4 regions of the Pseudoalteromonas sp. bablab_jr011 genome follow, and region 4 is predicted to be linked to each of the others. Evidence: predicted binding sites of a transcription regulator. Region 4 holds the regulator's gene; each other region holds the start of a gene.
The links. The regulator sigma-54, encoded in region 4, starts transcription at its own class of promoters, with help from an activator protein. The targets are predictions, from matches to a motif close to GTTGGCACGNNNNTNGNNT.
Positions count from the first base shown of each region.

Region 1 (7,969 bases), on a different contig from region 4:
CATCTTGCCATTGCCTCGGGTGGTTTTGTGCCATTTGCTGAGCAAGTACAATCGCTTATTGGTTTAGATGAAGTACATGCTAATACACTTGAGTTTAAAGATAACCGGCTAACGGGTAAGGTCATAGGCACGATTGTTGATGCAGAAGAAAAAGCGCGAGTGCTTAAGCGAATCGCAGAAAAACTGGCGCTTAATACCCGTCAAACTGTTGCCATGGGTGATGGGGCTAATGACTTAAAAATGATGGCTGCAGCAGGGCTTGGCGTGGCTGTTCATGGAAAACCGAAAGTTGTTGAGCAAGCACAAACAGCCATTAATGAAGGCTCGTTACTTCAAGTCAGTTACTTGCTCACAATTCCATTAGATTACACGCTTTAACCACGTTTTCTTGCGCTTATTCATTTCGATTTTGAGTGTTTCATCAATATCAAAATGCGTAAGCGCTTCATCACTAATATCAATTAAATCACCCACACCTGCCACGGCCCACAGCGCTTCTTCAAGATCTTTCGCTTTATGTAAGGCATACTGACTTATATATTTGAGTTCGTTTGATAAATAATCAATATCAGGGCGCCCTGTACGTGATACATATAAACGAAACACAAACATGAGGTCATTTCTCAGCGCTTTTTTTACAAACAAAGTCTGGGGTTTGTAGTCATCTTCACTAATGCACCGACTCGTAATCGCGTCGCTGATTGAAGGTTGGCGAGGGTCAAAACGAATAAATAAGGTAAAAGCAAGCGGCGGGTCTTGGCGGCTACGATCTTTTATGAGTGGTGTAATGACTTCGGTGATTTGCTGCGTTGATAAAATCCCTTCAATACTGGTGTTTTCGTTTAAGAGCGCAAAGTTTTGCAGTAATACATGTAATGGGCTCGGATATAAACCCTGACCAATTGCACCGGCTTTAAAATGCGCTGCTTCTTTGTGTAAATAGAACGGAAATTGGCAAACACTTTTGGTTACCATATTTCTGAGTGCCGTTGAAAGACCCGGTATTTTAGGCGACTCTTCGCACACCCTTAACTTATCTTTATTGTTTTCAATCAGTACCGTAAAGAACTTAATCGCCATATGTGGTAAGTCTGTAATACGGTGAACTTTTAGATTAACCGTGGTGAGTGACTTACTAATCGCCATGACTTCGTAAGCAAGGCTCGATAAATCATGTTTTTTGGTAATTTTTTGTAAATCAGGCAAGCTAATATTAATTATGTCGCCTTTTTTAAACTCAACAGGTTTATCACACTCGATTTGTAATCCCATAACTGACAAGTCGCGGGTATGGCCTGTGATAATCTGCTCGTGATGATTTATGGCGATAGCTGTCTTGTACAAATAGCGCTTGTGCGCTCTTAAATTTACATATTCAAGGGCTACGGGCTCTAGGTGTGGCGGTGTTTTATGTTTGCTATGGCCAAATTGTTTTAGTTGATTAATCGCGTTTTTATCAAATGTTAATTGTTTATAAGAGTGCTGCTCATAGGGCGTACCAATGGCCGTTAAGATCAGTAAATATTTAACGTCTTTGATCAACCCTTGCACGCGAGGTGAGGGCGGTTTGTTCAACTTTTCAATGTCTTTCCCTGCACTACTGGGCAGTGACAACGGAATATACGAATCTTCAGGGTGACTTGGCATCAATTGCAACTTAAAACATTGCCAGCTGTCTTTTTGACTACCAAACCCTAAAAATAAATTTTTAAGCTGAGGCTGGCTTTCAAGCTCACTACGCGTGGCAGAGTAGTAATACACTTTACCAGCAACAACATGCGTGAAAGTATAGAGGTACTCTTCTTTTACTGCCTCTGGTGAGCTTAATAAGTGGCCTATACGTTGTTGGTTAATAATACTGTATAAGCAAGACAGCTTGCGCTCGTCACAAAAATAACGCTGAATAAAAATATTATTTTCAGTTGTTAAGGCAAGGCTTGGGTATAGCTTGTCACCTTGTAAGCTTAAAAAGGTATAAAGAGAGGTCACACGCGGAATGTAGTATTGTTCATAGCCTTTTGACACAACCGCATCGAGCGTATTGTCTAGGTTAACTTTATAACGACGCTTATTGCCGTGGATAAAGCTTTCTAAAAACTCATCAAACTTTTCGTTGTTTTCAATAAAGGTGCGTTTTAGGCGAACATGATTGTATTCGCGTGATACTTTTTCAATCGCGACGACTTCGTACTGAATTCCGTTTTTTAAACCTAACTCAAAATCTTGTTCAAGGCCGACTAGGCGCAGGCCTATAAGTTGACCTTTTTTTAACTTATAGCGTGGCGCGAGCTTTATCTTTGCACCACTGAGTGAGATATCAGATGTTGTTGCGGCTACTTTGCTGTCTTTATCAAACTCAACAGTGATTTTGATAGAGTAATTCATCCGCTCTTCACGACGGCTTTCGTAGGAGGCAAATTTTATCACTTTGGCTGATAACTGACTGTCGTTATCGTCTTCAGTAAGAGCTTGTTCGGCCGCTTTCTTTTGCATGACACGATGGTTGTTTTCAGTGTTCATCACCGCTTCATAGACAGCAAGGGTGTAACCGCCATGGCGTTTAATAGCCTGTTCAAACACTTCGATGGCAGTATCGTCCATAAAGTGCTGTTTACCTTCGTATTCGTATGGTTTTACTTGACCCGTTACTTGCCCACGTAAATCAATAAACCGTGCAACAGGCTGAGATAAACGCGACATCTCCATTTTGATCAAGAACTGCTCAGGCTTAGTTAAGCCCGCTGTTTTTGATTTAAACAGTTTGTCGAATTTTGGGGTGCCTAAATACGCCTTTAGCTCTTCAACTAGGCTTTCATATTTAAGCAGAATGTCTTCAGCCATTTATAAAACCATCAACGTCTATTAAAAAAAGTAGGTATACTAGTCGGCAATTACGCAGTAAAAACACAAACAGTAGTCACTTTTTTATTTTATTAATTATTGTTATAAGTATTTGCCAAATAAATGGCAAGCACTGTTAAGTTTTATTTGTAAGCAAAAACTATGCCCTAAAGCGGTTCTTTATTTAACAGTGTGTTGAATAAAGAGCTGGAGTAAGAGGTTTTAGTTACAACGAGTTATCTTTTTGTGATTATAAACTTACTATACATTAATTGTGATAAGTGTCAGTTTTTAATAACAAGTTAGTCACAAATTAGCGACCTAAATAGGTAAGGCCGAATGGCAAAATCAGCAAAAATCGAATTTGTCTGCACAGAGTGCGGCATGAACTATCAGCGCTGGCAAGGACAGTGTAAGTGCGGTGCATGGAACACGCTAGCAGAATTTAAGCCCTCAGCCGGACAGTCAAAACAAGCGGCAAGCCGTGCCGTGGTTGCAGGCTACGCAGGCGGTGTTGGCGGCGGCTCAAAAAAAATTAATGAAGTCGAAACCGCCGAAGCAGAAAAACGCTTAACCGACATTGGTGAGTTAGACCGTGTATTAAGTGGCGGTGTGACCACCGGTTCCGTAAATATTATTTCGGGCGATCCAGGGGCTGGAAAAACGACATTATTGTCAGATTTAATTGCTCGCATGTCGAAAGTGATGCCGTCACTTTATTGTACGGCAGAAGAGTCATTATCGCAGTTTAAAAACCGTGTAAACCGACTGCGTTTAGATTATAACCCTGATGAGCTTTATTTACTGTCAGAAACCAGCGTTGAAGCAATTATTGAAGAGCTTGATAAGAACAAGATTAAGTTTGCGGTGATCGATTCAATTCAAGCGGTTGTGACAGAAGCCGCTAATGGCAGCCCAGGCTCTCCTTCACAAGTTAAAAGTGCAGCACAAGCACTCACTCAATATTGTAAGCAAAATGACGTCACCATGTTCATTATTGCTCACGTAAATAAAAACAACGAAATCGCAGGCCCGCAAACCTTAGTGCATATTGTTGATGCGCTGCTGCATATTGATACCAACGATGGGCAAATTCGTACCTTACGTGCCAATAAAAACCGTTTTGGCGATATTGATACCGTCGGTATTTTTAGAATGTGTGAGCGCGGTATGCTCAGTGTTGACAACCCAAGCGAAATATTTTTATCGGGGTCAAGCACCGAATCGCCGGGATCGGCTATTACATGTATTCGTAAAGGTAATCGTAATTTATTGTTAGAGATTCAGTGCTTAACCACAGAAACCGAGGCTGAGTTTCCGCAACGAGTGTGTGTTGGCTTAAATATGAATCGTATCAAAATGCTCACAGGGATTTTGCGTAAACACACCAAGACTAAAATCTTTCATGACACGTTTTTTAATATTGTCGGTGGCCTAAAAATTGATGAGTCTGAAACCTGTATCGACTTAGCATTAGTTACGGCATTGTTGAGTAGTTTGAATGAATTTGTTGTGCCAAGAACCACCTGTATTATGGGCGAATTAAGCTTAAATGGTGACGTTAGGCCCATCGACAGTGGGGTGCCGCGAGTAAAAGAAGCCGCTCAGCATGGTTTCACTGAAATTTTTATTCCATATCGTAACTACCATAAATCAATGGAAGGATTGGGCGCAAAAATTACACCTGTTAAAACAGTGCATGAGTTACTGTCTTTAATAAACTAGTTGTAATTTGATAGACTATAAAAAACACCAATCAAAGGAAATAAAATGAAAAAGTTAGTAATTGCAGCCGTTGTTGCTGCAGCTGTAGGTGGCGTCGTTTACGCAAACTATACAGCAACACAGGAAGTGAAAAAGGTTGTTGATAAGCAACTAAGCGCTTTATCAAGCCAAAGTGGTGTAGATATCACTTACAGCGATATTTCAGCAAGCGTGTTCAGTAGCAGCATGCAGTTGTCTGGTATAAATGTGCAAAGCATTGAAGGCGATGAAACCATTGCCACTATCGACAATATTGAAGTGACGGGTTACGAAGTTGATGCGATCCCACCCCACACGGGCTTCGTGATGACAAATTTCCGCTTTAGTGATGAGTTTTTATCGCAACTTCCAGACAGTGCGAATAATAAGCTTGCCGCAACGAGTTACAACGTGAATTCATCGCTTGATTACAACAAAGAGTCAGGTGATAGCAAGTTTGCGCTTAACGTGAAGGCAAACGAAGTGGCTGATGTACGTTTTAATCTTGGTTTAGCAAATTCAACGGCGTTGATGGAAGCATCTTTATCAATCAGCCAAGCACAAAATGCTGCGAATGGGGCTGAGCTCACTTTAGAGCAACAACTACAGCAACAATCAAAAATGATGGCGGCAATGAGCCAATTAGAGCCGCGCAGTATCGAGCTTGAAATCAACGACGACGGTGAACTTAAAACTGTTGTCGAAAGCTTCTTAAAAGCGCAAGGCATGACACTTGATGACCTTGAGCAAGTTGTGGCAATGCAATTACAACAAGCTCCTGTAAGTGCGGAGTTAGACACTGCGATTAAAAACTTTGCCAGTGGTTTATCAAAATTGTCTTTATCGGCACGCCTACCTGAAGGCAAGTCGATGATGCAAATCAACCAGCAAATCATGATGCTGGTTGGTCAGCCTGAAGAGCTTGCGAAATTTATTAATTTAAAAGCCAGTGGTGAATAACCCGCTGACCGCAGCCGTGCGTTAGCTGCAATAACCTTAAAGTGTTCAACTCTCTAGTTTACTCACTTTAAGGTTATTTTTTACATGCCTTACACCCTGACTGTGTTCTAAGAACTTTTGTGCCAGCGCACGTTGAAACCCCGTTTCCGTTGAACCTAATAATTCAATCGTATCGCCACTTACAATAACCTGTAAGTTTTCAATTTTAAAATTGCGGTTATTCGTTAGTTTCTTTAAAGCCACTTGCTGTAATCGCGGTTGCGCCGAAGTACTGGTTGTTAAAACATGGGTGTTGGCACTGACTTGTGTGGCGCAAGCCAATAAAAAAAGACAGCTAAATAAGGTTACGACAACAGATAATTTGAAACGGCTCATACAATTCCCTCGCAATAATGACAGATTGAACTCTGTATGAACAATTACAAATTCTGTTCCAATTTTAGTTTGTTGATTTTTATAGGTTTTATTTTTTTGAAGAAACTGTATGTGAAGTAATTACACATAGTTCAGTAAAAAAGACACGGCAAATAACAGCGATAAAAATGCCGAGACAGGCTCGGCATTTTTATTAACAAGGCTTATTAAGCACGCACTACTTTTTCTTTTTTGGTTTTGCCTTTTTCTTCGCTTTGATCTTTGCTGGATCTTTTTTCTTTTTAGAAGGGATTTTTGCTTCTTTGTGTTGCGGCTCTATCCCTTTGATTACTCGACGCTTTAGTTTTTGTTCGATGTAACGCTCAACTTTGCCTAAAATGGCAACGTCATGCGCTTCGATAAATGAAATCGCGATTCCTTTTTTGCCTGCACGACCAGTACGTCCAATACGGTGAACGTATATGTCTGCGGTGCGAGGCATATCAAAGTTAATCACATGGCTGATATCTGCCACGTCAATACCACGGGCAGCCACATCGGTTGCTACCAATATTTTATTGCGGCCAGAATGGAAGTTCTCCATTGCTTTCATGCGTTTATCTTGTGGCATTTCACCACGTAACCAAGCAACGCGCAGTCCTTCGTTATTTAACGCACCAATTAATGATTCTAGGCGTTCACGGGTCTTAACGAACACTATCGCTTTATGGATATCATCGCCGTTTAAGATATCGACTAACATTTTAAGCTTATGGTTGTAGTCGTCGGCTAAGTGAACCCACTGGTGGATCTTTGCTTTTTCTTTACGCGACGATTCTGCTTCTAGTAGCGCAGGATCATTTAAAATACGCTCAGCGAAAAGCTCAACACTGTCACCTTCAAGTGTGGCTGAAAATAGAAAACATTGACGACGATTTCTGGCTTCATCACAAATACGCAGCATTTCTTTACGAAAGCCCATATCGAGCATGCGGTCGGCTTCGTCTAAAATAAGCATTTCGACATTTTCAGCATGGAAGTTCTCGGTTTCGAGGTATTCCATTAAGCGCCCAGGTGTCGCGATAAGAATGTCGTTATTGTTCTCAAAAATTTCTTTGTGCGTTCCATAGTTAATGCCGCCCGTCACAACACCTATTTTAAGGTGTGTTTGCTCAGCAAGCTGTTCACAATGCTCATGGATTTGATAAGCAAGCTCGCGAGTAGGAGTCATGATAAGTACGCGGGCAAAACCAGGGTCACGACGAGGGAAATCAAGCAAGTATTGAATAGCTGGGATCAAAAACGCGGCTGTTTTACCGGTACCTGTGGGTGCAGATGCCAAAATATCGCGCCCTTGTAATGCTTCAGGGATCGCTTGTTGTTGAATGCTGGTTGGCGTATCAAAACCCATTTTATTAATGGCATTTAACAGTTTGTTATCGATATCAAATTCAGAAAATTGCATAGAGTGACATAAATAGAGGACAATTGGCGTTAATTATACGCGCTATCCAGCTGTTGGTGAATGAAAAGGTGAAAAAATGTCAGGTTTTGTGTTTAAACAGTTTTCGATAGGGCAAACTCACACTGCAATGAAAGTTTCAACAGATGGGATTTTGTTGGGGGCATGGGCACATGTAAGCGATGCTGCACGAATTGTTGATATTGGCACAGGCACCGGGTTGCTTGCTTTAATGGCAAAACAACGTGCGCCGAAGGCGGTTGTTAACGCTATCGAAATAGAGGTTAACGCGTGTATTGATGCTCGCGCTAATTTTGCTAATAGCCCTTGGCCTGACATTATGCTTTATCAAGGGGCTGTGCAGTCTTTTAAAGCAGCAACCCCCTTTGATGCAATTATCACTAATCCACCTTATTTCAATGCCAGCCTTAAAGGCGATAATGCAGCACGCAATACAGCGCGCCACACCGATGGATTGAGTTTTAGCGAATTAATCAAAGCGTGTAGTGCGCTGAGTCATGCACATACTCTGCTCAATGTGATACTGCCTTGTCCTGAGGCCGAGCAATTTATTGCCATTGCAGAGCAAGAAGGCTGGTATTTAAACCA
Region 1 is NZ_JACDWU010000079.1:63,619-71,587, forward strand. It holds gene serB (phosphoserine phosphatase SerB) at 1-378, shown strand, start outside; gene JIG41_RS02260 (PilZ domain-containing protein) at 361-2,841, opposite strand; gene radA (DNA repair protein RadA) at 3,181-4,566, shown strand; gene JIG41_RS02270 (hypothetical protein) at 4,612-5,544, shown strand; gene JIG41_RS02275 (BON domain-containing protein) at 5,590-5,919, opposite strand; gene srmB (ATP-dependent RNA helicase SrmB) at 6,137-7,363, opposite strand; gene JIG41_RS02285 (tRNA1(Val) (adenine(37)-N6)-methyltransferase) at 7,440-7,969, shown strand, end outside.
Region 1: JIG41_RS02275 (BON domain-containing protein) is a predicted target of sigma-54. The motif match lies at 5,964-5,982, and genes of this name have one in related genera.

Region 2 (7,969 bases), on a different contig from region 4:
GAGCAAGCTCTGCGCCATAAGACCAAGTAGATTGGTTCAGGGATGTTAATGCATTACAGGGTGTTCTGTTTGAACGTGAACAGTTGGTATTCTTTGAGTTGTGGCACTAAAGCAACGAGCTGTTGCTCTTTGTGAGCAATATCGGCAAAGCTGCCACACAATGCGTCGGCACGTTTTTCAAGTTGCGCTGCTTGTGTTTCTACACGCGCTTCGATTTGTTCACCCATGTTTTCCATGCGCTGTTCAAACGTGTCCATATCACCACCCGAGCCAAGAAGCTCAGAGCCTAGCGCAACTAAAATACTGCCCATTGATTGCATCATTGCCGATTCAACTGCAGACTCAATTTGTTGGTCGAATTGTTCATCAAAATTTTGACCAAACTTTTCAAAACTTTGCTGACCCATGGTGAATGCACCTTGTTGGTAAAAGGTATTTTGCACTTCTACACTAATCTCATCCATTAATTCCGAGATGTCATCAAAGCCACTAATGTTGAATGCGTTTGCCACTTCTTCAATTGCAACACCGGCAATTTTCACACCCTCTAGAGCAATGTTTGCCACTTCGGGTAGTTGGCTACGTAAGCTATCTGAGTAATTTGCAATAGCTTGTTGTTGAGATGCATTCAGCGAGATGTTTTCGCCATCAATGTATAAGTTATTTTGATCAATGATTTTCATTGTGCGGTTATCAGCAGTGAACACTTCTAATTCGTTTGGCGTGATGCGAACATCGTTCTTGAACTCAACATCACATTGCTCACCACTGAATGAAATATGCGTATCATTATCGTTATGAGCCATAGCGCTGGTTGCGATAAATAAAGAACTTACTAACAATAACTTTTTCATTTTTTTCTTTCCTGTTTGAAATGACGAAAATAAATAATCAAACTTAATGCCAAGGTTTTTATTGTGTTTATTTTCATTGAGTTATGTTGTTTTTGTGGTTTTTTAAAATGAAAGCTGTTTGGTTTTTTAGCCATTTTTTAGTCAAATTAACTAAAAAACACACATGGATAAATGTGTTTTATCGAAACGATAAAAAACTCTCACTTTTCAGAAATCAAATTTAGCGCTATTTATTCACAATATTGACATATCGCCACTTTAGCATGGCGGTGTGGCTTTATTTTGGTGGTTTTTTACATACTAAATAACCACTGAGCTTTTTAATCTTTGCCAATTCACAGAGCAAATTTTAATCTCCTGAATTGGTCTCAAACACTTTATGGAGTGGGTTGTGGGTAAGACATTTAGTTATGATGCGCTAGATGACGATTTTGTTGAAGACGAGTACGAAATGGTCGGGCGTAATCAACACGACAAGAAAAAGCAACGCGTTAAGAAGAAGTTGGAAGACTATCTTGAGCAAAAACGCTTGCGCAGAAACTTAGGCGAAGACGACTTTGATGAGTACATGAACGACTAAGCATAAATTTAGATAAAGAGGCTATTGCCTCTTTATTGCTTTTTGGTTCGAGGTTTATTTGCTCAGTGCCGTAATAATTGCAGACTCGATGTGTTCTGGTTTAGTGAGGGGCGCGAATCGTTTAATCGCTTTACCATCCCTACCAATCAGAAACTTTGTAAAGTTCCACTTTATTTTACGGGTGATAAAGCCCGGTAATTCTGATTTTAGGTGCCTAAAGACAGGGTGAGCATGTTCACCATTGACATCCACCTTACTCATCATTAAGAAACTCACGCCATAGTTGATGAGGCAGCCTTCCTTAATTTCTTTTGCGTCACCGGGCTCTTGTTTACCAAACTGATTACACGGAAAGCCGATAATAATGAGGCCTTGATCATGGTATTTTTCGTGCAATTTTTGCAGGCCCTCGTATTGTGGTGTAAAACCACACTTGCTCGCTGTATTGACGACTAAAACGACTTTATTTTCGAAATCAGAAAAGTGAACCGTTTGGCCTTGTAAGTTGGTTGCTGAGAGTTGATAAAATTCGTTCATAATAGTGACTTTTTATTATTATTTGATTGATTCTAACCCGCTTGCCTTATTTCTGAAAGTGTGAATTTTATTCAGCGAATTCATTGGTAAGGTGCTCAATTAGTAAACGTACGCGGTAAGGCAAGAGATCTTTGCGCGGATACACCAACCAAGAGGCGTTGTCGCTGACTTGAAAGTCATCCAGCACTGTTACAAGTTGCCCTTTTGCAATATAGGGCTCAACAATGTCGTGTGCCAAATGTGCGATTCCGATGCCAGCAATAGCTGCACTTAAAATGGCTTGAGGGTGATTGCTGCGCCAATTGCCATTTATACGGACTTCTTTGATGTGTTCATCAATGTTAAAACGCCAACGTTTCCTCATCGCGATTAGGCAATTGTGTTCAGTCAACTCATAAGGGTGCGTTAAGCGTGGATGGTTGGCTAGGTATTCAGGGCTTGCGACAAGCGTCATTATTCGCTTGCAAAGAGGTCTGGCGATAAGATTGGAGTCTTCCATGCGGCCAAAACGAACGGCTAAGTCAAAGCCCTCTTCAACTAAATTGACATTACGGCTATTGAAGTCGATTTCGACTTCGACCTCCGGGTAGCGTTTGACAAATTCGGCAACTTTCGGTGCAACTTGATTGGCAACAAATTCACCGGCACCTGTAATACGAATAAGCCCTTTAGGTTGGCGTTGCTCACCCTGTAACTGGTTATTCGCATCGATAAGCTCTTGCCGGATTGCTTTAAGTTTGATCGCATATTCTTTTCCGGCCTCTGTCAGGCTTATTTTTCGCGTGGTACGCTGAAAAAGGACTGAGCCTAAGCGGTTTTCAAGTTGTTGAATTTGCCTACTAATATGTGAAGTAGAGACCTCCATCGCCTTGGCTGCATGAGTAAAGCTCCCTTGCTCAACAACATATAAAAATTCGTCTAAACCTTGCCACATATTCATATCCTAAGATTTCTAGCTAGTGTGAGTTTACGTTAATTATTGTTGCATTACTGCAAAAGTGATTATCTATTTTACCGCTTTATCCCTATATAAAAATAACTAAAATGGTTTATTCACTGATAAAAACTCACATCAACGATGAGGAAGCCACATGTTAAATTTTAGTTTTGAAAACCCAACCAAGATTCATTTTGGTGAGCAACAAATTAAAGAAATTCAGTCAGAAATCCCTAAAAATGCCAAAGTACTCGTCACTTATGGTGGTGGCAGCATTAAGAAAAATGGCGTTTATGATCAGGTTAAAGCAGCATTAAGTGAGCATACGTGGTTTGAGTTTGCAGGTATTGAGCCAAACCCAAGTTACCAAACCTGTATGAAAGCCGTAGAGCTTGTTAAAGAAAAGCAGATTGATTTCATTCTGGCTGTGGGTGGGGGGTCTGTGGTTGATGGCAGTAAGTTTATTGCCGCTGCGGCTGAATTCACGGGTGAGCCTTGGGATATTTTAGCAAACGGCGCAGAAGTAAAATCGGCGGTTGCACTCGGTGTGGTACTGACCTTACCTGCAACGGGGTCTGAGTCGAATACCTTTAGTGTTGTCTCAAACCTTGAAACTCACGATAAACTTCCATTTGCCAGTGAGTATGTGCGCCCTCGTTTTGCGGTACTTGACCCCGCAGTAACGTTTTCATTACCAGAGCGCCAAGTGACTAACGGGATTGTTGACGCATTTGTACATACTATGGAGCAATACCTTACGTATGATGTAGGTGCAAAGTTGCAAGACCGCTTTGCCGAAGGAATTTTAATGACCCTCATTGAAGAAGGACCTAAAGCATTCTCAGAGCCAGAAAATTATCAGGTGCGCGCTAATATTATGTGGTCAGCAACAATGGCATTAAATGGGTTGATTGGTGCGGGCGTACCTCAAGATTGGGCAACACATATGATAGGGCATGAAATGACAGCAGTGTACGGCCTTGATCATGCGCAAACCCTAGCGATTGTATTACCACGCATGATGGCTGAGCAAAAAGACACTAAGCGCGGTAAGTTACTACAATATGCAGAACGTGTGCTGGGACTGGATATTACCAATGAAGAGGCGGCAATTGAACACGCGATAGCTGCAACGGAAGCTTTCTTCCACAGTGTTAAAATGCCAACACGTTTGAGCGATTATAACTTAGACGACAGTGTGGCAGATAAGCTTGTTGCGCAGTTAGAGCGCCATGGCATGACTGCACTGGGTGAGCGTGAGCAAGTGACACTTGAGAAAAGCCGCGCTATTTTGCTCGCCAGCGTATAAGTTGCGTTAGCTCAAGATTATAAATAATCCCATCCCTGCCAGTGTTGTGTAGTAAATGTTGTGTGTTTTGTAAGCCACAATAACGGCAAGTACCGCAGCACTTAGGTAGGGATTTTGCCAATCTAAATTAATCCCTTCATCATTAATAAGTACAATGGGCACCCAAATAGCAGTGAGCACGGCAGGAGCACTAAAACTCAAAAACTGCTGCATTTTAGGGCCTACCTTAAAAGGCAAAGCGCGGTGTAGAAACAAGTAACGCGTAAAAAAAGTAATACACGCCATTAATACAATCGTGGTCATCATGCACTATGCTCCTCTTTTGCTTGCCAGCGGCTAATTGCGTACCCAACCGACATAGCAATCAGTGCTGCTGTTACTAACCATAACTGAAAACCGTGGCTTTTAAGGAGGGTTGCAACGACTCCTGCGGTGACGACGGTGGCAAGAGTTGCGAGGTTTTTCACCCCTGGCACCACTAATGCAATAAAAGTGGCGGCAATAGCAAAATCAAGGCCTAGGTTTGTTAAATCGGGCAATAAGCTGCCAGCAACAATACCAAGCAATGTCCATATGTTCCATGCGATATAAAAACTAAAGCCAGCACTTAAAGCATAAATAAGGCGCAGCTTTGTTTGGTAGGCTTTAGGGTGATGCGAAAAAGCAAATAACTCATCGGTTAAAACAAAGCTGACAGGTAAACGCCAACCAAATGGTTGATCAATGACTTTATGGCGGATGGCTAGGCCATACAAAAAGTGTCTTGAACTTATAATAAGCGTGGTAAATAAAATAGTGAGTAAGGGGGTATTACCAGCCATTAATTCAATCGCGACTAACTGCGCAGAACCGGCAAATACGAGTAGTGACATTGCTTGTGTTTCAAACGCACTAAAGCCATTTTGGATTGCTAAAGAGCCACACAGAATGCCCCACGGGATGACGGCTAAACATAGCGGGAGCATGTCGAAAAAGCCTTTTAATAACGCTTTGAGAATAGGTTTTTGCATTTTATCGCTCTTACTTGTTGTTATGGCTCAGATCAAAACACTTGTAATGGAGGCGTGTCAAAATAACCGAAGTTTGCAATAATGTATACCCCAATGCCTTGCTGGTTCTGGTCTTTTTAAGTGCTTTGAGTATATTTCATAGGGAGCGTTATCATGTCTAAAGTGAAAGTATGGGATGGCTTTATAAGAAGCTTTCATTGGTTATTAGTCGTTGCAATTGCAACGCTTTATTTTAGTGCTGAAGAAGGCATGCTGGAGCTACATTTTGCAACCGGGTATTTCACGCTAGCGCTCATAATCACGCGTCTTATATGGGGGGTTATTGGCAGTAAAACGGCCAAGCTGTCCTCATTGATACATTCACCGATTGCGGCAATTAAGTCATTTAAAAATAATGAGCATAAAGCTGGTCACGGGGCTGCCGGCAGCTATATGGTCATCGCGTTTTTTATATTAATTTTGGCGCAACTAGGCTCAGGATTGATGACCAGCGATGACATACTTACCGATGGACCGCTTGTTAAATATGTATCTACGGATACGGTTGAGTTTGCTGGTTGGTTACATCACCTGAACTTTGATATTTTACTGTATGCTATTGTGCTGCATGTAATTGCGATTGTGATATATCGCATTAAAGGCAAGAACCTCGTTAAACCAATGCTGACGGGCAGTAGTGAGCAAGTTTCTGTGACTGAGTCTGTGACAAAATCACCCTTGCTTGCATTCGTTATTTTTGCGCTGTGTTTAGTGGTACTTTTTACCACATGGGGTGCTGAGCCATTAAGTTATTTGTTTAATTAAGTGAGTTGAGTGAGTTAAGTGTTAAAAAAGGCGCAGACGGCGCCTTTTTTAATGTCGTTGACTAGTCTTTAAATGACTTATGACAGTCTTTACATCCTTTAGCCCACGCACCGAATGCTTTACCAATTACTTTCTGATCACCACTTTTTGCTGCAACCGCAAGTTCATCCGCATATTGCTGGAAAGCGACTGCTTTTTTCATAAAAGTATCGTTATCGCTCCACACCGCGGGAAGCGCTGATGTTTCGCCTTTGTCTGAACCTGCAACAAATGCTTCCCATGGCATTTTTGATAAAGCGGCAGCATTATTTGCTCGCATTTGGAAGCGCTCAGCATCAAAAGGGACTTTTCCTTTTAACATGTCGCCCATATCACCAATTTGTACACGGATCATAGAAAACGCAGCTTGGCGGTATTCAATCGCGTCGCTAGGTTCTTCGAATACGGTGCTTGCTGTTGCGCCTAGTGCCAGTGTCGATAACATGGTACCTAATACTAAGTGTTTTAATTTCATTCCTTTTGCCCCTTTAGATGTCATAAAGATAAACTGTTTGAGTTGTATCTTAGCTAGGTGTTTTATTCAAGTGTAATGCGGTTAATCTTAACTTAAGTTTAATTTAATCATTAATATCAATGTCAGCGAAGATCATCCCGCGTCGCATGCTACGTGTTGCTAAGAAAACTTCGCCAAGTAACGATAAAAAGCCACAAATGAGCAGTGCCATCGCAGCCACAAAGCAACTCGCAATGGTCACACTTAAGTTGATAGAGTGAATGTGTGATAAAAATAAACACATAACCACGGCGCACACGAGCAAAGCACTTAATACACTTGCACTAAATGCAATATGAATACAGCGAGAACGTTTTAGCAGGGCTCTTAATTCTGTGGTCAGTGACTTATTGAACTCTTCGTCGGTACTGACTTTTAGCTTTCGCTCTAACTGCCTAGCGCGGTCTGTAATACGCGCTAAACGATTTGATAAAACACCTAAGGTTGCCGCAATACCGGTGATTAAAAAGACCGGAGCGACAGCGGTTTGTATAACCTTTGCCATCGTTAGTATGTTAATGACTTCTGAGTTCATTTGGTTTCTCCACCAATATAAGTGTTTTGTTTACAGTGATTTACAAATTCAATTTTCATTTATTTTGTTTTAAATCAATGCCTTGCAGCTTTATTTAGACGGGGTTGTCATTACGCTGTAATCATACTGTTGCTAGCTTGTGTTTTTGAGGTTTATATTCGTTTAACAATTCTAACAACATTGAATTGAGTAAATACAATAATATAAAACTCATCCGAGGGAAAATGATGTCTTCAAATACAATGAAGCGAACCGCTTTATCATCGGCTATTGGTTTAGCTATGATGTCTTATGGTGTTGCCGCAGCTACACCAGTTCTAAAAAAGGGCTATGTTCCTGAAATATCAAGTGTAAAAAGTTATTCTCAAAATAAAACAACGAATAGTAAATCTCGCTATATAATCCAGCTTGAAGATGAGCCTCTTGCAACATACAAAGGCGGCATTGTTGGTCTTGAAGCTACTTCTGCAGAAGTGACAGGCGACAGTAAATTAAACCTTTCTTCACAGCAAGCATTAAAGTACAGCAGCTATTTAAAAGCCAAGCAAAAGAGCGTAGCAAAAGATGCTGTGTCTGTTAGCGGTGGGGCTGTGTCTCATACTTTCAGTACACTTTTTAATGGTGTTGTAGTTGAAGGTGCTGAAGGTCAACGTGAAGCGCTTGCGAAATTACCAGGGGTTAAAAAAGTATTTTTAGATACTGAATACCATACTTTTATGGATGCATCGATTGATGTAATCAAAGGTGTTGAAGCATGGCAGGCATTGGGTGGCCAATCAGAAGCGGGTAAAGGTGTAAAAGTAGCGATAATAGACTCAGGTATCCGCCCTGAAAACCCAATGTTTTCTGA
Region 2 is NZ_JACDWU010000092.1:21,726-29,694, forward strand. It holds gene JIG41_RS03100 (YggN family protein) at 54-854, opposite strand; gene JIG41_RS03105 (PA3496 family putative envelope integrity protein) at 1,246-1,434, shown strand; gene JIG41_RS03110 (glutathione peroxidase) at 1,489-1,971, opposite strand; gene JIG41_RS03115 (LysR family transcriptional regulator) at 2,039-2,905, opposite strand; gene JIG41_RS03120 (iron-containing alcohol dehydrogenase) at 3,063-4,217, shown strand; gene JIG41_RS03125 (AzlD domain-containing protein) at 4,224-4,523, opposite strand; gene JIG41_RS03130 (AzlC family ABC transporter permease) at 4,520-5,227, opposite strand; gene JIG41_RS03135 (cytochrome b/b6 domain-containing protein) at 5,381-6,031, shown strand; gene JIG41_RS03140 (cytochrome c) at 6,093-6,545, opposite strand; gene JIG41_RS03145 (DUF2721 domain-containing protein) at 6,649-7,119, opposite strand; gene JIG41_RS03150 (S8 family serine peptidase) at 7,347-7,969, shown strand, end outside.
Region 2: JIG41_RS03100 (YggN family protein) is a predicted target of sigma-54. The motif match lies at 890-908, and genes of this name have one in related genera.

Region 3 (7,969 bases), on a different contig from region 4:
GTACCAGCTGAGTCCTGCTTGTGCAGATTCTAAAGTAATGAACTCAAAAAGGCGGTGGTCATCATAAATTGGCACCCCCCATTCTTCGTCATGATAGGCTACATAATCGTCTTTGCTGGTATCGAGCCATGGGCAGCGGTTGTGGTGATGGTGATGCATCGTTCCCTCGCAATTGTCATTTTTTTGTCGTTGTAAAATTAACGCTAAACTACTGAAATAAAACAATAATAATTATGGTACGGATTGTGCATTTACACAGCTAGACACGATTTTTTGAGTATCGATTATGGCCTTAGCACATGTACTAAAACCACAATTTATCACAGCTAATCAATATAACCCATGTTTACAGCAAGAAGAGTATGTGGGTGAGTTGAGTGAACTTCGTCAGCAAGCAAGTTGGTTGAGCCATTTGGTTGATACCATGCCTGCGGGGGTTGTGGTATTGGATGGCCGCGGCATGATTGCAAAAGCGAATCAAATCGCTATCGATATGCTTGGTGAGCCTCTGGAGGGTGAAAAGTGGTTCAGCGTTATTCAGCGCTCTTTTCGTCCTAAACAAGATGATGGTCACGAAGTCTCACTCAAAGATGGTCGCTTGATTAAGCTTGATATAACGGCTCTGACGCCAGAACCGGGGCAATTAATTTTAATGACCGATTTGACCGAAACACGCCGACTGCAAAAGCGTGTTGCACACATGCAGCGCCTGAGTGCGCTGGGTAAAATGGTCGCATCGCTTGCGCATCAAGTAAGAACACCGCTTTCGGCTGCTATGTTATATGCGGCTAATTTAGGCTCTAAACGCTTACCTGAAAGCTCGCGTGGTAATTTTCATAACAAGTTAATGTCACGATTAAAAGATTTAGAAACCCAAGTGAATGATATGTTGTTGTTTGCTAAAAGTGGCGAACAGCAAGTAGTTGAGCGTGTATCAATGCAGCAATTACTCAATGAAGTAAAAGCGGGGGCTGATGCTATGGTGGCGCAAAACCACAGTGAATTAACCGTTAGTTTGCCAGAGCCCGATATTGAAATTGTGGGCAATAAAACAGCGTTAGCCAGTGCTGTACAAAATCTTATTCATAACAGTATTCAAATTATTGGCCAGCACGCAAAAGTGTCACTCAGCGCTCAGCGTGATGAGAGGAGTGAACACTGTGTTCGTATCAGCGTCAGCGATAATGGCCCTGGAGTCGATATTAGCCAAGCCGAAAAATTATTTGAACCCTTTTACACAACGAAAATCCAAGGTACAGGGCTTGGGCTTGCAGTCGTAAGCTCAGTCGCTAATGCGCATCAAGGACGGGTCGAAGTGGCTAATAATGCCCATGGGGGGGCATGTTTTAGTTTAATCCTGCCCATTAGTGCAGAAACTACGTCAGTGGAGGCAAGATGAATACGAACTCTATTTTAGTCGTTGAAGACGACGCAGGCTTACGCGAAGCCTTAATTGATACATTGGAAATGTCAGGTATTGATTGCATCGCTGCCGACAGTGCCGAGCAAGCAATGGTATTGCTAAAGCAAGGAACGTATTCATTGGTGGTAAGCGATGTACAAATGGGCGCGATGAGCGGCCTTGATTTATTGCGTAGCATTAAACTTAATTACCCTGAACTACCAGTATTAATGATGACAGCATACGCCACCATTGATGATGCGGTTGAGGCAATGCGTTTAGGGGCCATTGATTATATGGCTAAACCATTTGCACCCGAAGTTTTACTGAATATGGTGAGTCGTTATTTACCCGAGAAAGAAAAAGAAACCGATGGGCCGATTGTCGCGGATCCATCCAGTATTAAATTACTTGAGCTGGCCAGTAAAGTGGCGCGTTCAGATGCCAGTGTTATGGTGCTCGGACCCAGTGGTTCGGGTAAAGAAGTGCTGGCGCGCTTTATTCACGATAAATCAAGTCGCGCAGATGCTCCTTTTGTAGCGATTAACTGTGCCGCTATTCCTGAGAACATGTTAGAAGCGACCTTGTTTGGTTATGAAAAAGGCGCGTTTACTGGGGCGATTCAAGCGTGTCCGGGCAAATTTGAACAAGCACAAGGTGGCACTATCTTGCTTGACGAAATCACCGAAATGGATTTGGGTCTGCAAGCTAAGTTACTGCGTGTTTTGCAAGAGCGTGAAGTTGAGCGTTTGGGTGGTCGTAAAACCATTGAGCTCGATGTTAGAGTACTCGCAACCAGTAACCGTGATTTAAAAGAAGCTGTTAGCGAAAATTTATTCAGAGAAGATTTGTATTATCGCTTAAATGTTTTTCCGTTAATGTGGCGTCCGCTGTGTGAGCGCCCAGGTGATATTATTGTCCTTGCAGAGCATTTAATTGAGCGTCATTGCATCAGAAGTAAAGAGCCTATCGCATTATTAACTGAGCAAGCTAAGCAAAAACTGCTATCGCATGCTTGGCCGGGAAATGTCCGAGAACTTGATAATGTGATTCAGCGTGCACTGATACTATGTGATGGTAATAGCATTCATGAAGACGATATATTTATTGAAGAGCTCTTAGTGGTTAAAGCACTGACTGTAAAAAGTGCACCGGTGCAAAATGCCCCGGTTTATAAAGAGCAAGTGGTTAACCCCACGCATGACGAAATTCCATCTGTGAACGAGCAGGGAAATTATAAAGATGAACTTAAAGACAAAGAGCATCGCATTATTTTAGAAACCCTAGCTAGGTGCCAAGGAAAGCGCAAAGAGGTTGCTGAAACATTAGGGATTAGTCCACGAACACTTAGATATAAACTAGCTCAAATGCGCGACTTAGGTATTGCATTACCCGCTTAAAAGCATCCCCCCTTAACTGACAAGCTCACTCCGTGTGGGCTTGTTTGCTGTCAAAACTCTGACAAACAAAATAACCATCTAACACATTGATTTATAGTGTTTTATTTTGTGGCACGTTTTGTGCTTTATCTGTGTATAAGTAAACTGCATTGTCAGAGAGTATTATGAAAGTTCAAAACAGCGCATTATTTCAAGAAATGCAATCTATGGCACTTGAAGCTAGCCGTAGTCAATCCGTTAATAATTTACCAACTCAGGCTCAGCCAACATCATCGGCGCAATTTGGTGACTTACTTACAAGCGCGCTAGATACCGTTAATGGCCTGCAGCAAGAAGCAAAACAAAAAGTAACAGCACTTGAGATGGGAGACCGCAGTGTATCCCTTGCTGAAGTAATGATTGCTTCGCAAAAGTCTTCGGTTGCTTTTGAAGCAACGGTGCAAGTTCGCAACAAACTTGTTGAAGCATATAAAGAAATCATGAACATGCCTGTTTAACTAGGTAGTGGAGAATTATTGTGGCGCAATCTAATCAATCAACTGATCTAGCCCTCGCAGGCGGCGGTGTCGATACTTCAGACACGGATGATCAACAAGAGCAAAAGTCAGGCTACCTCAGTGCCCTCAATGGCGTTGATGTATTACGTCAGGTGACGTTGGTCATTGCACTGGCTATTTGTTTGGCAATCGCAATTTTTATTATTATCTGGGCTCGTCAACCAGATATGCGACCGCTGGGTAAAATGCCAACGGAAGAGCTTATCCAAACGCTGGACTTTTTAGACGCACAGAAGATTGATTATGAACTTGATGGTAATGTCATCTCAGTTGAAGAAGGCGAATACCAAAATATTAAATTATTGATGGCCCGTGAAGGTCTTGAGCAAGCGCCAAGCTCAGGCACCGACATCATCATGCAAGATATGGGCTTTGGTGTTAGCCAACGCTTAGAACGTGAACGTTTAAAACATGGTCGTGAGCAGCAACTTGCTCGCACAATCGAAGAGCTAAAAAATGTCACTCGCGCCAAAGTGCTTTTAGCAATTCCAAAAGAAAACGTATTTGCTCGTCGTGAAAAATTACCATCAGCTACCGTTGTACTGACTCTTAAACGTGGCCGTATGTTAGATGGTGAAGAAATCGACTCAGTTGTTGATATTGTTGCCTCTGCAGTACAAGGTCTTTCACCTGAGCGTGTTACGGTGACAGATCAAAACGGTCGCTTACTTAATTCGGGTTCACAAAATTCACTGGCAGCGCGTTCTCGCAAAGAATATGAAATTGAGCGCAAGCGTGAAGAAGAATACTTAAATAAAATCGACAGCATCTTAATTCCTGTCGTAGGCTTAGGTAATTACACTGCGCAAGTTGATTTAAATATGGACTTTAGTGCGGTAGAAGAAACACAAAAGCGCTACAACCCAGACTTACCTGCAGTGCGCAGTGAAACAACATTTGAAGAAAATAACATTGGTGGTCTTGCTGTGGGGATCCCAGGTGCCTTGACTAATCAACCGCCTGTTAATTCAAATATTCCTGAAGTTGCAGGACAAGGGGGCGCTGGTAGTGCAATGAACCCAAGTCGTTCGCACAAAGAAGCAACCCGTAATTACGAGCTAGATACCACTATTTCTCATAAGCGTCAGCAAACAGGTGTTATTCGTCGTATTAGTGTATCTGTTGCGGTTGACTATGTGCCACAAGTGGGTGAAAACGGCGAGACAACAATGGTTCCTCGTTCTGTTGAAGCGCTGTCAAATATCCGTCGCTTGCTACAAGGCGGAGTGGGGTTTGATATGCAACGTGGTGATGCGCTTGAAGTTGTTACTGTTCCGTTTGTACGTGAAGACACCGCTGCGGCCATAGAAGTGCCTATTTGGGAACGAGACTGGTTTATGAAGATATTACGTTTATCATTAGGTGCATTAGTGATTATCGTACTTATCATGGCGGTTGTGAAACCTATGCTGAAACGCTTAATTTACCCAGATGATACACTTGAAGAGTATGATGAAGATGCACTTAGCTCTGGTGTAGATATTGGTGATAGTACGCTAGATATGCTAAATAAAGACTTTGACTCTGCTGCTGTAGGATTCTCAAGTGATGGTACACTACAGCTGCCAGATTTACATGGTGATGAAGATTTACTCAAAGCAGTTCGTGCATTGGTTGCTAATGAACCAGAACTGTCTTCTCAAGTAGTGAAAGCGTGGTTAACTGAAGATGACTGATCAAGAACAAAAACAACTCCCACCGGCGTTTGATGTTGATAAATTAGACGGTGTTGATAAAGCAGCGATTTTATTGCTGAGTTTATCGGAAGAAGATGCTGCGCAAATTCTAAAACACTTAGAGCCTAAGCAAGTGCAAAAAGTGGGCATGGCGATGGCTGCATTAGACGATTTATCGCAAGCGAAAATCAGCGCCGTTCATAACTTGTTTATTGAGCAAATTCAAAGCTTCAGTACCATAGGTTTCCAATCTGAAGACTTTATTAAAAAAGCGCTTACGGCCGCACTTGGTGAAGATAAGGCCGCCAGCCTAATCGACCAAATTGTGATGGGTTCGGGAGCGAAAGGTCTTGATTCACTTAAGTGGATGGACTCGAAACAGGTGGCTAATATTATTCGTAATGAGCATCCGCAGATTCAAACCATTGTGCTTTCTTACTTAGAGCCTGAGCAATCAGCCGAGATTCTGTCGCAATTCCCAGAGAAAGTGCGTCTTGATTTAACGATGCGTATTGCGAACCTTGAAGAAGTTCAACCAGCTGCATTGCAAGAGTTAAACGAGATCATGGAGAAACAGTTCGCCGGCCAAGCAGGTGCACAGGCAGCGAAAATGGGCGGCTTAAAAGCAGCGGCAGATATCATGAACTACCTTGATACCAATATCGAAGGTCAGTTAATGGATTCGATTCGTGAGCATGACGAAGAAATGTCGCAACAAATTCAAGACTTGATGTTCGTATTCGAAAACTTAATGGATGTAGAAGATCGAGGTATTCAAGCGATTCTGCGCGAAGTACAGCAAGATGTCTTAATGAAAGCGATTAAAGGCACAGATGAGGCACTGAAAGAGAAGATCTTAAGTAATATGTCTAAACGTGCAGCGGAATTACTGGCCGACGACTTAGAAGCTATGGGCCCTGTGCGTATTAGTGAAGTAGAAGCGGCACAAAAAGAAATTTTGTCTACAGCACGTCGTTTAGCTGACTCAGGCGAAATTATGCTTGGCGGTGGCGGTGGTGAGGAGTTCCTGTAAACCATGACAAAGCCTTCCTTTCATCCCGGACGCCCAGTTCATGCAAGTGACGCAGTCGATGAACTACTCGAGAACTGGCCGATTCCTGATGTAGCGCAAGATACCCGAAAGTTTGCTGGGCGCTCAACAGCTTACGGTACCCCTTTGGCTGATCTGTACCGTAAAGAGCAAGAAAAAAAAGACGTTGAAGAAGAGCCAGAAGAACCTGAATTTCCACCTTTGACGATGGCTGAGCTTGAAAAAATTCGTCAAGATGCTTTCGACGAAGGCTTAAAGCAAGGCCATGAGCAAGGTTACATTGATGGCTTTGAAAAAGGCGTGGGTGAAGGAAAAGAAGCGGGCTACAAAGAGGGTGTTGAGCTGGGTAAAGCACAAGGCCAAGAAGACATAAAACCGATTTTAGAAGAGCAACTGACTACGCTAAGAAGTTTGCTTGATAGCCTAACTCAGCCCTTATCAAAAGTGGATGAAAGTGCTGAAAAGCAACTTGTTCAACTGGCCGTTATGCTTAGCGAATCGCTTATTTATCAAGAAATAAAAACATCACCAGATGTTATTTTGCACGCACTTAAACACGCTATTGATGCACTAGCAGACGAGCAAACAAGAGTGCGTATTCATCTACACCCAGATGACATTGCGCTGATCACTGAAAGTTACGGTGAGCAAACTATTACAGATAATCACTGGCAATTAGTAGCAGAACCGACACTTGAACGCGGCGGCTGCGAAATAAAAACCCCGCAATCATCCATCGATATGACCGTAAAAACACGCGTCAAAGAAACATTGGAAAACTTCTTGCATAATAGTGGTATCTAACTCTTTTTAGGCTCACTATGAGTAGTCAATCAATGACCCTTAGCGACCGTTTAAAACGGTACGAAAAGCATATTAAAGTTTCTAAACCGGCCGTTGCGGGTATGTTGACGCGCGTAGTCGGTTTGACGCTTGAAGCAAGAGGTTTGAGAGCGCCAGTAGGCAGCCAATGTAAAATAGAAACTATCAATGGGTTTGTCGATGCTGAAGTGGTTGGTTTTAACGACCAAACGCTTTATTTGATGCCAAACGACCATATTTCTGGAGTACTCCCCGGTGCAAGAGTGATCCCACAAGTTAATGAAACGGGTTTACCTGTAGGGATGGGCTTATTAGGTCGGGTTGTTGACGGCTTAGGTCGACCGTTGGATGGGCTGGGTGCTGTTAATGCTGAGCACTACCTCAAGTTTGCGCAAAATACGATTAACCCCCTTTCAAGAAGACCAATTAGTCAGCCGATGGATGTGGGTGTTCGTGCGATAAACTCTGTGATTACGGTGGGTCAAGGCCAGCGTATGGGCTTGTTTGCAGGCTCTGGTGTTGGTAAGTCGGTGCTGCTAGGAATGATGACTCGTGGTTCAGAGGCTGACGTCATTGTTGTTGGTCTTGTGGGTGAGCGTGGCCGTGAGGTCAAAGAGTTTATTGAAGAAATACTAGGAGTAGAAGGGCGTAAACGTTCAGTGGTCGTTGCTGCTCCTGCTGATGCATCTCCCTTGATGCGTTTAAAAGGCTGCGAAAGTGCAGTAACCATTGCAGAATATTTTCGTGACCAAGGGCTTAATGTGCTGTTACTGCTCGACTCTGTAACCCGTTATGCTATGGCACAGCGTGAAATAGCGCTGGCAGTGGGTGAGCCACCGGCAACAAAAGGCTACCCACCCTCGGTGTTTGCTAAGTTACCAGCATTGGTAGAACGCGCGGGGAATGGCGGCGAAGGGCAAGGATCTATCACAGCCTTTTTTACGGTACTGAGTGAGGGGGATGATATGCAAGACCCTATTGCTGACTCGGCTCGAGCTATTCTTGATGGACATATTGTGCTCTCTCGAGAGCTTGCTGATAGCGGCCATTATCCCGCAATA
Region 3 is NZ_JACDWU010000020.1:23,041-31,009, reverse strand. It holds gene JIG41_RS00615 (DNA-3-methyladenine glycosylase I) at 1-159, opposite strand, end outside; gene JIG41_RS00610 (PAS domain-containing sensor histidine kinase) at 287-1,399, shown strand; gene JIG41_RS00605 (sigma-54 dependent transcriptional regulator) at 1,396-2,802, shown strand; gene fliE (flagellar hook-basal body complex protein FliE) at 2,967-3,299, shown strand; gene fliF (flagellar basal-body MS-ring/collar protein FliF) at 3,320-5,035, shown strand; gene fliG (flagellar motor switch protein FliG) at 5,028-6,068, shown strand; gene fliH (flagellar assembly protein FliH) at 6,072-6,890, shown strand; gene fliI (flagellar protein export ATPase FliI) at 6,908-7,969, shown strand, end outside.
Region 3: fliE (flagellar hook-basal body complex protein FliE) is a predicted target of sigma-54. The motif match lies at 2,910-2,928, and genes of this name have one in related genera.

Region 4 (7,969 bases):
TGAGATCGGTCGTATCAATCATAAAATCGGCACGGGTGATCAAAACATCCAGTAATCCTTTTTCTTGTTTAATCGCTAAATCAAGCGGCAGCGAGTCAATCGATAATGGGTGTAAGCGGCGTGTTTCAGAGAATCGTTTGATCAGTGTTTGATCATCACTATCTAAATAAAACAACGTAGGTTTTGCAAAGCCCGGTAAATACTCAAGAATATCGTTAAATTCTTGCTGTTCTTTCGGCAGGTTACGCACATCGATACTTACAGCAATTTTGTCGTAATTATCTGACACACTGCGTACTAACGAAGGAAGCAGGTTTACAGGAATATTATCAACGCAGTAATAGCCTAAGTCTTCAAGTACTCGTAAAGCGACTGATTTACCTGAACCAGAGCGACCGCTGATAATAATTAATTCCATTTATGCCTCTGATGCAATGACTTTAAACAGATCACTATCTGTTTTAGCACTGCGTAGCTGTTTACAAAATTCTTTGTCTTTAAGTCTATCAGCAATTGTTGATAAGGTCTTTAGATGAAGCTGACAGTCACCATCTGGTACGATGAGTGCGACAAAAATATCCACTGGACGATTATCAATTGCATCAAAATTTATAGGTGACTCACTCACAATTACAAATGCGTGTGGCTGATCTGCACCGCTCATACGACCATGTGGAATCGCAATACCTCGGCCAATACCCGTGCTGCCCAATTTTTCTCTGTTCAATAGGGCATTGAGTATATCTTGCTGAGATAAATGAGGGAGCTGCTCATGAGCCAGTTCGCTGATAAATTCGAGAATTCTTTTTTTGCTATTAAAAAGGACCGCAGCTTTGCTGCAGTCCTGGTTAGTAAGTGAACTAAGTTTCATAATTTAGTGTCGAGCTAATTTCTCTTTGTGTTTAATTACTTGACGATCAAGTTTATCGATTAACGAGTCGATGGCTGCATACATATCTTGGTGTTCAGTAGAGGCAAATAACTCGCCTCCGTTTACATGTAAAGTTGCTTCTGCTTTTTGGCTTAGTTTTTCTACATCTAGAATGACATGAACATTATTAATGTGGTCAAAATGCCTTTCTAGTTTCGCAAACTTGGTGTTTACATAGTCTCTTAATGAATCTGTGATTTCTACATGACGACCAGTTAAATTTAGTTGCATAAGCATTTTCCTTCTATGTAAAACGTCTAAATCAGACTCTTACGCTGATTCGACGGAGGTATTGCTAGAGACTCTCGATATTTTGCTATTGTCCGTCTAGCTACTTTAATTCCTTGCTCAGCCAATATATCTGCAATTTTGCTATCACTCAATGGTTTAGCTGTGTTTTCTGCGGCGATTAGCTTTTTGATTAAAGCGCGAATTGCCGTAGATGAACACTCACCCCCATTTTCAGTGCTTACATGGCTGGAGAAGAAATATTTCAACTCAAAAATTCCCCGCGGGGTATGCATGTATTTTTGTGTTGTTACTCGCGAAATTGTTGATTCATGCATTTCGACCATTTCTGCGACATCATTTAATACCATGGGTTTCATGGCCTCAGGACCATGTTCAAAGAAAGCCTGTTGTTGTTGAACAATACAGTTAGTCACTTTTAATAACGTGTCATTACGGCTTTCTAAGCTTTTAATAAACCATTTTGCTTCTTGTAAATGAGAGCGAATAAATTGGCTATCACTGCTTGATTTTACAGAACGTGACATCGCCGCATAGTGGCTATTCACTCTGATTTTCGGCATGCAGTCTGGGTTTAGTTCAACTACCCAACGGCCTTTTATTTTTTTTACGGATACATCGGGTATCACGTATTCAGACTCTTCTCTAACAATTGTATCCGCAGGCTTTGGATTTAAGCTGTGGATCAATGTCATGACTTCTTTCAGCTCACTTTCTTTAAGCTTAGTCTTTTTCATCAAAGTGCGATAGTCACGACTCGCTAATAATTCAATATGTTCTGATAACACCATTTTAGTTTCAGCTAAATAGGGGGTGTCAGCATCGAATTGGCGTAATTGAATACACAAACATTCTTGTAAACTACGGGCGCCAATACCGACAGGATCGAATAATTGGATTCTTTTTAAGACAGCTTCGACTTCATCAAGTTCGATTTCTTCTTCATCGTTATTTTGATTGAAGCTTTCAACAATGTCTTCGCAGCTTACGGTTAAAATACCCGAATCATCAATTGCCTCAACAATCGCAACGGCAATCGCTTCGTCTGTTGGGCTGAATGGAGTTAGTTGTAACTGCCACATTAGGTATTCGTGGAGAGTTTCGGTTGATGCGCCTTGGTAAATTGATTCATCTTCAGGCATTGGACCTGAGGAACTTGATGGGGCAGCACTCATGTACTCATCCCACGTAACATCCATTGCTAAGTCGTCACTTACGGTGTCTTTGTTGAGGGCATCACTGCTTTCTTGCTCGTACTCGCTCGCAGCTTCGTCAGCCGACGCGCTTAGTTGGGTATCGTCAGATTCGGCTTTTTGCTCGTTCTTGCCAATACTCTCTTCTGCATAATCTGCTTCTTCAACTTCAAGCAAAGGGTTAGAGTCTAACGCTTCTTGAATTTCTTGCTGGAGATCCAATGTACTGAGCTGCAACAAACGGATAGCCTGTTGCAGTTGTGGAGTCATTGTAAGTTGCTGGCCCATGCGCAGCTGTAATGATTGCCTCATGTATCCCTAACAATCCTTTTTAGTCTTATCAAACAATAGCACGATGCCGTTAACTATTTATTTGATTTATTGTCATTGTTATAAGTCTAGCAGATGCTCTAGTCGGTGGCGTATTTAAAGCCTGAATTGCTCGCCTAGATACACATCGCGTACAGTTTGGTCGGCTAACACATGTTCAGGTGTACCTGATGCAATTAGCTCCCCATGAGAAACAATGTAGGCTTTTTCACAAACATCAAGGGTTTCTCTCACATTGTGGTCAGTAATTAATACACCAATACCACGATTTTTTAAGTGCTCAATAATTTTCTTTATATCTAACACTGAAATAGGATCAACACCAGCAAAAGGCTCATCGAGCAAAATAAATTTAGGGTCAGCGGCCAGTGCGCGTGCTATTTCAACACGACGGCGTTCACCCCCTGACAATGCCATACCTTGGCTGTCACGAATGTGTTGAATGCTAAATTCATCAAGTAAGCTGTTAAGTGTTTCTTCGCGGCCTTGTTTATTGAGATCTTTACGGGTCTCTAAAATGGCCATTAAGTTTTGATAAACAGTCAGTTTTCTAAAAATCGATGATTCTTGTGGCAAATAGCCAATACCTAAGCGAGCGCGGCTGTGCATTGGCAATAAGGTGATGTCGTTATCATCAATGCTTATTTTACCTTTGTCACTGGGCACTAATCCCACAATCATGTAAAAGGTGGTTGTTTTACCTGCGCCATTTGGCCCAAGTAAACCGACAATGCTGCCAGCTTCTACCTCAAGGCCTACATTTTTTACAACTTGGCGACCCTTATAGCTTTTAGCTAATAGCTCTGCTTTTAGTGTGCTCATGGCTGGCCTTCATCGTTCTTTTTGTTATCAACAGGCACTAAAATAGTGTGTACACGATCGGTCGAGTTTTCATCTTTCTCGGCACTTATCAGTTGCTGTTCCATATCGTATGTAATGCTCTTGGCACTGACTTTTTGGCCTGCTTGAGTCACTTGTGCATTGCCAACGAGTGTTAATAAGCGTTTAGCAACATCGTAACGAACTTCTTCAGCACTGGCGCTCATAATAGTGCCGTCAGCTTGTTTTTCTTCAAAGTAAGCGGGCTTTCCTGTGGCAATAATTAATTCAACCGTGCCTTCAACTTCACCTGCATGTGCTTCGAGTCGATCCGCTGTAATACGACGGTTACCATGTATGATCTCGACATTATCTTCGAAGATACCAATGCCATTTTTTAGCTGACCTTCTTGGCGATCAGAGCTAATGCTGATTGGTGTGCCAGCCTGCTCAGCAGCTGCGCCAGAAAACGCAATCAATAAGCTTGGGATCAGGAGTAATTTCTTAAGTTTATTGGTCATAGTATATGGTTCGTGTATGGTTAGTTAACTCAACAATTTCGGCTTTTAAATCGGCTTTTAAACCTTTACCGGTAATTTTTAAATTCGGTCCTGTCAGCGTGACAGGTTGCTTAGAAAACATGGTCATTTTGTCAATGTCGATGTTAATGTTCTCAGCTTTAATATCTTCGATCATGCCATTATGGGTAAGGTTTTTAGCAACTACATCCCCTTCGAATACAAGCTGATCGTTTTCATATAACGTGGCTTCTTTGGCTTTTACTTGCCAAACTTGCTGATCACCGTAAATGGTGAAAATGGGTTGCTCAAAAAAGGTGAACCCGAGCTGTTGATACAGCTCCATTTTAGCAGCGGCCACTTTATGACTGATTTTACCTTGATCATCATAGGCTGTTTGCTTTAATGCGATTGCGGTATAATCAGGTGTAGCGATAATCTCGTCTTCACTGAGCACTGTGTTTGTCGGTTGATTAAAGTACGGATACCATAACCAAACCATGCTACAAACAAAAACAACACTTAGTAAAATACGGGCTATATTCATGCGCTCGTTCCATCGCTAGTTAGCGGTTTGCCATTTTCTAGCATTAATAAATCAGTTAGTTCACGCACAGCTCCAAAGCCACCAGGTAACAGGGTGGTGTAATGAGCCAGTTTTTTGATTAATGGATGAGCATCATTAACAGCAACGGCAAATCCGACTTTTTCCATAACCGGTAAGTCTGGACCATCGTCACCAATATAGGCAATTTGCTCATCTGTTAAGCTAAGTTTATCTTTTAACTCTTGATAAGCAATGAGCTTATTCTCTTGGCCCTGATAAATATGTTGTACCGTAAGGCTAGTCATTCGCTGCTGAACTATTTGTGAATGGCGTCCCGTGATAACGGCCACCTGAAAACCACTATTGATAAGGGCTTTAATGCCGAATCCATCTTTTGTATTGAAAGCTTTAAGCTCTTCGCCTTGATTGCCTAAATAAATACGGCCATCTGAAAAAACACCATCAATATCACAAATAAGCAGTTTTATTTTTTGAGCACGTTGACTCACGTCTGTGCTTACTGGTTGGTAAAGCTCAGCAAATGTCATGCTTAAAGTACTCCTGCTTTTAAAAGGTCTTGCATGTTAAGCGCGCCAATGGGGGTGTTGCTTTTGTCGATTACAATCAAACCATTAATACGTTTACTTTCCATAATATTAAGCGCTTCTGCGGCCAGCATATCAGCGTGTGCAGTTGTGCATGAGCGAGTCATTACTTGGCTAATTGCGGTGCTGTGAATATCAACCCGTTGCTCTAAAATACGACGTAAATCACCATCAGTAAAAAGTCCCGATAGTGTGTTGTCATCACCAACAATTGCAGTCATACCGAGGCCTTTAGCCGACATTTCAATTAATGCATCTTTGATACTTTGCGATTCATTAACAATGGGAGTGGCCTCACCGGCGTGCATAACATCACTAAGACAAAGCAATAAACGTTTTCCTAAGCTTCCGCCTGGGTGAGAAAGTGCAAAATCGTCTGCTGTAAAACCTCTTGCCTCAAGCAGTGCTACAGCCATTGCATCGCCCATGACTAGCGTTGCCGTTGTGCTGGCTGTTGGCGCAAGGCCCAGTGGGCACGCTTCTTTGCTTACTTTAATACACACATGTACGTCAGAAAGCGTGGCCATTGTTGAGTCTGGGTTACCTGTTAGCGAAATCATTTTTGCGCCAATGCGCTTAATGACAGGAATAATACTGACAACTTCGCTCGTTTCCCCTGAATTTGAAATGCACATAACCACGTCATCACGGGTAATCATACCAAGGTCACCGTGGCTTGCTTCACCTGGGTGAACAAAAAATGCAGGTGTTCCTGTGCTGGCGAGTGTGGCAGCAATTTTATTACCTACGTGGCCTGACTTGCCCATGCCAATAACGATAATTCGCCCAGTACATTGGAACATTAATTGACAGGCATTATTGAAATGCTGGTCAATGTATTGATCAATTTCTTTTAATGCTTGCGCTTCAATTTCGAGTACGCGCTTGCCTTGCGCGATAAAGCTATGTTGCGTCATTGATTATCCTATTTGGCTGAAAATATAGCCTTGATATGCAATAAATGCGACTAACAAAAAGCCACCTTCAATTCTATTGATACGACGTGCACCTTTTAAGTTCAATGACATGGCAATTAACACAATGGTGGCCGCTATCATAATAAGTGCATCGCGGTTAGCGGCTGATGGGTCGATAACCGATGGATTAATAATACCTGCCAGTGGCAGTACAGCCAGCAAATTAAAAATATTTGAGCCAATAATGTTGCCCAGTGCTAAATCGTCTTCATTTTTTAAGACACCTGCAATACAGGCAGCAAGCTCAGGTAAACTGGTACCAATAGCAATAATTGTTAAACCAATAACCAGATCAGAAAGACCAAAATATTTGGCAATATCAACCGCCGAACCCACTAGAAAGTGTGAGCTAATTGGTAGCAAAATCATGCCGACCACAAGCCATAATACTGCCGAACGCGTGCTGACATTATCGGGCACATCTTCACAGGCTTCACTAACAAAAGGGTCATCTTGATTTTTTGCTCGCAATGAAATGATCACTAATCCGGCAATAAATACGGCAAAAGCAAGTATTAAAGCAATCCCTTCGGCGAATGAAAAATAGTTGTCTGAAAATACATACCACGCGCCAATCGATACGATTAACACAAGTGGCATTTCGCGTTTTAGCGTCATTGAAGAAACAGACAGAGGACGTAATAGGGCCGTGACTCCCAGTACAAGCAGAATGTTGGTAATATTAGAGCCAATAGCGTTTCCGACAGCGGTATCTGTTTTGTTTGCAAGTGCTGCAGATGCCGACACCATCATTTCAGGTGCTGATGACCCCATAGCCACAACCGTTAAACCGATAATTAGGGTGGGGATCCCCATATTTTTTGCCAGCGCGGCTGCCCCATAAACAAAACGATCGGCACTCCAAACGAGTGCTGCAAAACCAATAATTAAAATGACAAAAGAAGTCACCATTGTGATACGCCAATATTACTTAAACAGATGACTGCAAATAGTAACAAAACCGAACCTGAAAGTATAAGTAAAAGAATGAGCTGGCAATGATTAAGGGCGGTGTTGTTACAATCTTAATTTAAGCGGGGGTTAAGCCATACGTTATTAGTCTTAGATTCATTTGATAGTAAATATTACAAAATTTTACGATTTGTTTTTTCCATCTTGACTAAAAAACCCTTAAAATGGCAGAACTAGTGAAAAAAGTTATGGAGAGCGACTTGTCGCAATCAATAGTAGAAATCAAGGATGTAACCTTTTCACGGGGCGATAGAATCATATATAAAAATATGAGTTTTAACATTCCGAAAGGCAAAATAACCGCTATCATGGGACCCAGCGGCATTGGTAAAACCACCATGTTGCGTTTAATTGGCGGTCAACTTAAGCCTGATTCTGGTGACATTTTATTTGAGGGCAACAGTATTCCAAGCATGTCGCGCAAGGAGCTTTACGCTGCCCGAACCAAAATGAGTATGCTGTTTCAAAGCGGCGCTTTATTTACCGATATGTCTGTATTTGACAATATCGCTTTTCCTTTGCGTGAACATACTCAACTTAGTGAAGATCTTATTCGCCTTGTCGTGCTCATGAAATTACAAGCGGTTGGTTTGCGTGGTGCGCAAGACTTAATGCCTTCAGAGTTATCTGGAGGAATGGCACGCCGTGCGGCGTTAGCGCGCTCTATTGCGCTTGACCCCGAACTTATCATGTATGATGAGCCATTCGCTGGCCAAGACCCAATTTCAATGGGGGTGTTGGTTAAATTAATAAAGTCATTAAACCAAGTGTTAGGTTTATCTTCATTAATTGTGACGCACGATGTGACAGAGGTACTCAGTATTGCTG
Region 4 is NZ_JACDWU010000326.1:9,875-17,843, reverse strand. It holds gene rapZ (RNase adapter RapZ) at 1-418, opposite strand, end outside; gene ptsN (PTS IIA-like nitrogen regulatory protein PtsN) at 419-871, opposite strand; gene hpf (ribosome hibernation promoting factor) at 875-1,162, opposite strand; gene JIG41_RS21735 (RNA polymerase factor sigma-54) at 1,189-2,685, opposite strand; gene lptB (LPS export ABC transporter ATP-binding protein) at 2,800-3,525, opposite strand; gene lptA (lipopolysaccharide transport periplasmic protein LptA) at 3,522-4,043, opposite strand; gene lptC (LPS export ABC transporter periplasmic protein LptC) at 4,033-4,587, opposite strand; gene kdsC (3-deoxy-manno-octulosonate-8-phosphatase KdsC) at 4,584-5,135, opposite strand; gene JIG41_RS21710 (KpsF/GutQ family sugar-phosphate isomerase) at 5,138-6,109, opposite strand; gene JIG41_RS21705 (calcium/sodium antiporter) at 6,113-7,081, opposite strand; gene JIG41_RS21700 (ATP-binding cassette domain-containing protein) at 7,330-7,969, shown strand, end outside.